One region of the Superficieibacter sp. genome, then DNA from elsewhere that is predicted to be linked to it. Evidence: predicted binding sites of a transcription regulator. Region 1 holds the regulator's gene; the other holds the start of a gene.
The links. The regulator PurR, encoded in region 1, represses purine synthesis genes. The targets are predictions, from matches to a motif close to CANGCAAACGTTTGCNTG.
Positions count from the first base shown of each region.

Region 2: glyA (serine hydroxymethyltransferase) is a predicted target of PurR. The motif match lies at 1,831-1,848, and genes of this name have one in related genera.

Region 1 is NZ_DAMAPU010000001.1:762,522-766,692, reverse strand. It holds gene punC (purine nucleoside transporter PunC) at 1-67, opposite strand, end outside; gene punR (DNA-binding transcriptional activator PunR) at 180-1,109, shown strand; gene purR (HTH-type transcriptional repressor PurR) at 1,111-2,136, opposite strand; gene RT197_RS03900 (YnhF family membrane protein) at 2,434-2,523, shown strand; gene RT197_RS03895 (MFS transporter) at 2,678-3,844, shown strand; gene sodB (superoxide dismutase [Fe]) at 3,888-4,171, opposite strand, start outside.
Region 2 is NZ_DAMAPU010000009.1:10,824-14,994, reverse strand. It holds gene RT197_RS15875 (3-phenylpropionate MFS transporter) at 1-53, opposite strand, end outside; gene glyA (serine hydroxymethyltransferase) at 483-1,736, opposite strand; gene hmpA (NO-inducible flavohemoprotein) at 2,009-3,199, shown strand; gene cadC (lysine decarboxylation/transport transcriptional activator CadC) at 3,370-4,171, shown strand, end outside.

The sequences.
Region 1 (4,171 bases):
CGGTGGCCAGAAAACCCAGCACGCTCAGCCCGGCAAGCCAGACCAGAAAACCTTTTCCAGGTTGCATCGTTATTCTCTTATTGATGACAGATGATAGTGCGCCAGAGTGTAGGCAGTGCATTCCGGCTTGTGAAACGCTAATATTTGCGCGGTGACATCAAAAAATTTGCAGGCAGAAAATGTGGTCGGAATATTCCCTCGAAGTGATAGATGCGGTCGCACGCAACGGCAGTTTCAGCGCTGCTGCCCAGGAATTGCATCGTGTGCCTTCTGCGGTCAGCTATACCGTGCGGCAAATGGAGGAATGGCTGGGCGTTAGTCTCTTTGAGCGGCGGCACCGGGATGTGGAATTAACGCCTGCCGGGAGCTGGTTTTTGAAAGAAGGGCGGACTGTTATCAAAAAAATGCAGATCACCCGTCAGCAGTGCCAGCAAATCGCTCACGGCTGGCGCAGTCAGTTGCCGATTGCGGTGGATAATATTGTCCGCCCGGAGCGAACCCGGCAGATGATTGTCGATTTTTACCGTCACTTTCCCGACGTGGAGCTTATTGTCTTCCAGGAAGTGTTTAACGGTGTCTGGGATGCCCTCGCCGACGGGCGGGTGGAGCTGGCCATTGGCGCAACCCAGGCGATCCCGGTCGGCGGGCGCTACGCGTTTCGCGATATGGGAATGCTAAGCTGGCGCTGCGTGGTCGCCCACGATCATCCGCTGGCGAGTCTGCCGGGGCCGCTGAGCGATGATGAGTTGCGCAACTGGCCGTCGCTGGTACGTGAAGACACCTCGCGTTCGCTGCCCAAGCGCATTACCTGGCTACTGGATAATCAGAAACGGGTCGTGGTGCCGGACTGGGGATCGTCGGCAACCTGTATTTCCGCCGGACTGTGCGTGGCGATGGTGCCCGCGCATTTTGCCCGTCCGTGGATTGACAACGGAAAGTGGCGGGCGCTGGAACTTGAAAATCCTTTTCCTGATGCCGCCTGCTGCCTGACCTGGCAGCAAAGCGATATCTCACCTGCGCTGGCGTGGCTGCTGGAGTATCTGGGGGACAGTGAAACGCTGAACCGGGAATGGCTGCGGGAGCCGGACGCTGCGGCTCCCGATGAATAACTTAACGCCGATAGTCCACAAACGGGCCGTCGGCCACCGAGCGACGTTCGACCAGGCGCGGATGCACTTCAATGGACTTCGACTCGACGCGTTTATTAACGATACGATCCAGCAGCATATTAAACGCCGCTTCGCCGAGGGAATCCTTCGGCTGATGGATGGTGGTCAGCGCCGGAGTAAAAAACTCCGCGTTGCGCACGTTATCATAGCCAATGACTGAAATATCCTGCGGCACCCGCAGACCCATTTCATCAGCGGCGCACAGTGCGCCCATGGCCATAATATCACCGCCGCAAAAGACCGCCGTCGGGCGATGGGCCTGATTAAGGATCTGCTGCATCGCGTGGTAGCCGGATTCCGGTTCAAAATCACCCTGCACAATCCACGGCTGCGGAATAGTGATCTGCGCTTCTTCCATCGCCTTCAGGAAACCGCTCAGGCGACCTGCGCCGGTATTGCGCTCCAGGGCGCCGGGGATAATACCGATGTCCCGGTGCCCGCGTTCGATCAGGTAGCGCCCGGCCATGTAGCCGCCTTCAAATGCGTTATCAATGACCGAGTCGGTGAAGTCAGCTTTCGCCTCGCCCCAGTCCATTACCACCATTGGAATATGCCGGTACTCTTCGAGCATGGTCAGCAGGGGAGCCGGATATTCAGAACACATGACCAGCAGGCCATCGACGCGCTTTTGCGCCATCATCGACAGATAGGCCTGCTGTTTTTCAATATCGTTCCAGGCGTTACCGAGGATCAGGGTATAGCCTTTCTGGAAACAGCTTTTCTCGACCGCCTCAATAATTTCCGCAAAATAGGCGGCTTCGCTGCTGGTCGCCAGCAGGCCAATTGATTTAGTGTGGTTGACCTTCAGACTGCGGGCAACCGCACTCGGGGAATAGTGAAGTTCTTTTATCGCCGCCCATACCGCCTCACGAGTGTCTTCCGCTACAAAACGCGTTTTGTTAATAACATGTGATACGGTTGTAGTGGAAACGTTTGCGCGCTTCGCGACATCTTTAATTGTTGCCATTAAAATCTTACTCCAGACCCGATTACTGAACGCCTGCAAATAAAGGTAAACGTTTGCCTGCACACACCCCTGGCGCAAAATGTGATGATTGCAACAGGCCGGGAAAACGACACAGAACGTCAGGTGGGGGTCAATGGCTGGTACGCTTATAATTAAGCGTGGAATTTTGGCCGATTCTGAGCAAAAGGGAAAGCGAAAAAATGGCGATCAATCTAAATCAGGCAAGATTTTCACCGTCAGGTGTGTAAAAATGAACAAGCTCACTTTTCACAGGGTAATAACAAGGAGTAAAAATTGATGAGTACCGATCTTAAGTTTTCTCTGGTAACGACGATTATTGTTCTGGGTCTGATTGTTGCCAGCGGTCTGGTTGCTGCGCTGCATTGATTTTCCGGGGGAGGGCCACCTCCCTCGCTGATTGTTCTCTTTTCCGCAATACTCTTTTGCCATTTATGTAACTTCTGTTTTTTTGTGATTAATGTCATGCTTTTGACATCTTTTCGTCGTGCCGTTATTTCGACGGCTGAAACGGAGTCTGTGAATGAAAGTGAATTACCCCTTGCTGGCGCTCGCAATTGGGGCGTTTGGTATTGGCACCACCGAGTTTTCTCCGATGGGATTGCTGCCGACCATCGCCGAGGGCGTGGGCGTCTCTATACCTACCGCCGGAATGTTGATCAGCGCCTATGCCGTTGGCGTGATGGTGGGCGCGCCGGTGATGACGTTATTATTGTCACACCGAGCGCGGCGTAATGCGCTGATCTTCCTGATGGCCATCTTTACCCTCGGCAACGTGCTTTCTGCCATCGCGCCTGATTACACGACCCTGATGCTGTCGCGTATAGTCACCAGCCTTAACCACGGGGCGTTTTTTGGCCTTGGATCGGTGGTGGCGGCGAGCGTGGTGCCGAAGCATAAACAGGCCAGCGCGGTAGCGACCATGTTTATGGGGCTAACGATTGCCAATATTGGTGGCGTTCCGGCGGCGACGTGGCTGGGTGAAACCATCGGCTGGCGGATGTCATTTCTGGCGACGGCCGGATTAGGGGTGATCGCGATGCTCAGCCTGTGGTTCTCGCTGCCGAAAGGTGGGGCAGGCGAGCGGCCAAATGTGCGTCAGGAACTGTCAGTGCTGGTGCGCCCGCAGGTATTAAGCGCGCTGTTGACCACGGTGCTCGGCGCGGGCGCGATGTTTACGCTTTATACTTACATTGCGCCGGTACTGCACAGCATCGCCGACGCCACGCCCGCGTTTATTACCGTCATGCTGGTGCTGGTGGGAACGGGGTTTTCCATCGGCAATTATCTGGGGGGCAAATTTGCCGACCGCTCGGTGAGCGCAACGCTGAAAGGATTTTTGCTGTTGCTAATCGCGATTATGCTGGCGATCCCGTTGCTGGCGCGTAACGAATTCGGCGCGGCCGTCAGTATGCTGGTATGGGGCGCGGCAACCTTTGCCGTGGTTCCGCCCTTACAAATGCGGGTTATGCGGGTTGCCAGCGAAGCGCCGGGGCTGTCGTCATCGGTTAATATTGGCGCGTTCAACCTCGGTAATGCGCTGGGTGCAGTGGCCGGTGGGGCAGTCATTTCTGGTGGGTTGGGTTACGGCTTTGTCCCGGTGATGGGGGCGATTATTGCCGGTCTGGCCCTGCTGGTGGTGTTCTTCTCCGGCCGTCAGTCAGAGCGTGAAGCCTGCGCCAGTCGCTGATTACGCTCAGGCGCAGAAGGCGAAAACCTTCTGCGCCTGCCGGTTACGCCGCCAGATTCTGCGCGACGAAATCCCAGTTCACCAGCGCCCAGAAATGCTCCAGATAAACCGGGCGGGCATTGCGGTAATCAATGTAGTAGGCATGTTCCCAGACGTCCACGGTCAGTAACGGCGTGTCTGTGCTGGTCAACGGCGAACCGGCATTGGAGGTGGAAACGATAGCCAGGCTGCCGTCCGCTTTTTTCACCAGCCACGTCCAGCCCGCGCCAAAATTTTTAACTGCCGCCTCGGTAAACTGCTTTTTGAATTCGCTCACGCTGCCAAACG
Region 2 (4,171 bases), on a different contig from region 1:
AAAAAGTAGGTGAAATAACTGAGCGCCAGCCAGCGCGTGGACTGCAAGACCATGATTCCCTCCCGTTGGATGGCGATAGTCTGGCGAGAAAGTCATGATTAAGCAAGTCCATAGCGCGCTATCAATTAACTTTTATTTAACATACCGACGTTCTTCTGCTTTTTAGTCTCCACGCGGGTAAGCACAAATAATCCCGACTGCCGCAGCAAACTCCGTCATTCTGTGGCAGCGCAGGTAAACCATGGAGAGAAAAAATGCCCTGTTTTAAGATAGTCCTGACCGTGTTTTTATTATCAGGATGCGCCGCCCAAACGGCTAATCCTCCGCCCTCTCAGTCGCCAATGGACGAATGCAGGCAGGCGCAACAAAGCGGTGATTCTGTCGCCAGCGCAACAAAGTGCAGCGCCATCATGCGCGACCAGTAGGACTCAAAATAATAAAGCCCACGCGAAGTGGGCTTTAGCGACGAGAGACGATAACGCTTATGCGTAAACCGGGAAACGGGCGCAGATATCCAGCACTTTCGCTTTGGTGCGCTCAATAACGGCTTCGTCGTTGATGCTGTCCAGCACGTCACACATCCAGCCAGCCAGTTCTTTCACTTCGGCTTCTTTGAAGCCGCGACGGGTTACCGCAGGTGTACCCACGCGGATACCGGAAGTGACAAACGGGCTTTTCGGATCGTTCGGCACGCTGTTTTTGTTGACGGTGATGTTGGCGCGGCCCAGCGCGGCGTCAGCTTCTTTACCGGTCAGGTTTTTATCAACCAGATCCAGCAGGAACAGATGGTTTTCCGTGCCGCCAGAAACCACTTTATAACCACGGTTCAGGAACACCTCAACCATCGCTTTGGCGTTCTTCGCCACCTGCTGCTGATAGGTTTTGAACTCCGGCTCCATCGCTTCTTTCAGCGCCACCGCTTTACCGGCGATCACGTGCATCAGAGGACCGCCCTGGCCGCCAGGGAATACGGCAGAGTTCAGTTTTTTGTACAGCTCTTCGCTGCCGCCTTTCGCGAGGATCAGGCCGCCACGCGGACCTGCCAGGGTTTTATGGGTAGTGGTGGTGACAACGTGCGCATGTTGTACCGGGTTCGGGTAGACGCCTGCGGCAATCAGACCGGCCACGTGAGCCATATCAACGAACAGGTACGCGCCGATGCTGTCGGCGATTTCGCGCATTTTCGCCCAGTCGACCACGCCGGAATAAGCAGAGAAGCCGCCGATAATCATTTTCGGCTTGTGGGTCTGCGCCTGTTTTTCCAAATCGGCGTAGTCAATTTTACCGCTCTCATCAATGCCGTAAGGCACGATGTTGTACAGCTTGCCGGAGAAGTTAACCGGGGAGCCGTGAGTCAGGTGACCGCCGTGCGCCAGGTTCATACCCAGCACGGTGTCGCCCGGCTCCAGCAGCGAGGTGTAAACCGCGAAATTCGCCTGCGAGCCGGAGTGCGGCTGCACGTTCGCATAGTCTGCGCCAAACAGCTCTTTCGCGCGGTCGATAGCCAGTTGTTCAACGATATCCACATATTCGCAGCCGCCGTAGTAGCGTTTGCCCGGATAGCCTTCGGCATATTTGTTGGTCAGCTGAGAACCCTGCGCCTGCATAACGCGCGGGCTGGTGTAGTTCTCGGAGGCGATCAGTTCAATGTGCTCTTCCTGACGTACTTTTTCTTGCTCCATCGCCTGCCATAACTCGGCATCATAATCGGCAATGTTCATTTCACGCTTTAACATCCGCATCTCCTGACTCAGCTAACAAGTAAATTTTAAGCAACGGCCCCCAGTATAACCGATTGCCATCGTGATAACAGGTCTTGACAAGTGATTTTACGCAAACGATTGGCTTGGCGCTATACAAGGGTTTTAAAGATAAATCCCCCGGAAATTTCAATGGAATTCTTTTCAGGTTAACGATGCGGATTTTTCACGTAGCAAAGCGCCATTTACAGCATAAGGTTATTTTTATAAGATGCATTTGAAATACATCTTATAAAAAGGAAATCGCTATGCTCGACGCTCAGACCATTGCTACGGTGAAAGCCACCATTCCCCTGCTGCTGGAAACCGGCCCCAAATTGACCGCGCACTTTTACGATCGCATGTTTGACCACAATCCAGAGCTGAAAGACATTTTCAATATGAGCAACCAGCGTAACGGCGATCAGCGTGAAGCGCTGTTTAACGCCATTGCTGCCTACGCCAGCAACATCGACAACCTGCCTGCCCTGCTGCCAGCAGTGGAAAAAATCGCCCAGAAGCACACCAGCTTTCAAATCAAACCGGAGCAGTACGATATTGTTGGCACCCACCTGCTGGCGACGCTGGATGAAATGCTCAGCCCCGGTCAGGAGATACTGGACGCGTGGGGCAAAGCCTACGGCGTGCTGGCGGGGGTCTTCATCAATCGTGAAGCGCAGCTTTATCAGGAGAACGCCCGTAAAACCGGCGGCTGGGAAGGCACCCGCGCCTTTCGTATTGTCGATAAAACCCCGCGCAGCAGCCTGGTGACCAGCTTTGAATTTGAGCCGCTGGATGGCGGGCCGGTAGCAGATTACCAGCCGGGGCAGTATCTCGGCGTCTGGCTGAAGCCAAAGGATTTTCCGTATCAGGAGATCCGCCAGTATTCACTGACCCGCAAGGCTGACGGCAAACGCTATCGCATTGCGGTTAAGCGTGAAGCAGGCGGTCAGGTGTCAACATGGCTACACAACACTGCGAACGTCGGCGACGTAGTGTATCTGGCTGCGCCAGCGGGCGATTTCTTTATGCAGGTTGCGCCGCAAACGCCGGTCACGCTCATTTCGGCAGGCGTCGGGCAGACGCCAATGCTGGCGATGCTTGATACACTGGCCCACGCGCAGCATCCTGCCACCGTTAACTGGTATCACGCGGCGGAAAACGGCGACGTTCACGCCTTTACCGATGAAGTGATGGCGCTGGGCAATGCCCTTCCCCGTTTTAACGCCCACATCTGGTATCGCCTGCCAACCGAAGCGGATCGGCAGGCGGGGCGTTTTCACAGCGAAGGGCTGATGAGTTTACGCCAGTTGCAGGGCGCGCTAAGCGATGCCGCCAGCGAGTATTATCTGTGTGGCCCGGTGGCGTTTATGCAGTTTGCCGCCCGGCAACTCATTGAATTTGGCGTGGCTAAAGACCGCATTCACTACGAATGTTTTGGCCCGCATAAAGTGCTGTAACCGCGACTCTCTCTTCTTTAATAGCGGATATCAGGGCGATACTGATATCCGTCCCCGGACTAATTCCTCACGCATTGATTTACGTGCGCTATGCGAGACTTTCGAAAGAAATATGTGCCTGTAAACCGTGTTATTATTAGAGCTTCCACTGCTTCGTTAGAGCATATGTTATGCAACATTCTGTTGTCCGCGTCGGGGAATGGCTGGTGACGCCTTCGGTGAATCAAATCAGTCGTCAGGGGCGTGAGATCACCCTTGAGCCGCGTTTGATTGACCTTTTGATGTATTTTGCGCAGCACCCGAATGAAGTGCTTAGCCGCGATAATATTATTGATCACGTATGGATGCGGACCATTGTCACTAACCACGTAGTGACCCAGAGTATTTCTGAACTGCGCAAATCGTTAAGAGACGGCGATGAGCGTAATCCTGAATATATCGTCACCGTGCCCAAACGCGGCTATAAGCTCACCGCGCCGGTGGTCTGGCCTGCGGAGTCAGAGTCAGACTCTGAGTCAGACGCCAGCGCAACCGTCGCCGCCCCGGTTATCGCCGCGCCCGCAGCGTTGCCCTCTGCACCTGCGCAGCCCGTGGCAGAAACCGTGCCGGACAGCACGTCGCACTCTGCCCCGGCAAAATCCGGCTTCGGCACCTGGCTGGGATTTTTGCTGTCATTAAGCCTGTTAGTCGCGCTGATCGTGATGACCCTGATTCACCACCAGCCCACGGTGACGAAAAGCCGACTGCTGCTCAATCCGCGAGACATTGATATTCGCTTTGACGGCGATGATTCCTGCACTAACTGGATATCCAAAAAGTCATACGCGATTGGGCTTGGCGCGCTGATCACCACTTCGCTCAACACTTTTTCCACCTTTATGGTTCACGACAAAACGAACTACAGCGTGAATGAACCCAGCAGTTCCGGTAAAACGCTGACCATTCGTTTTGTTAATCAGCGCCACTACCGCG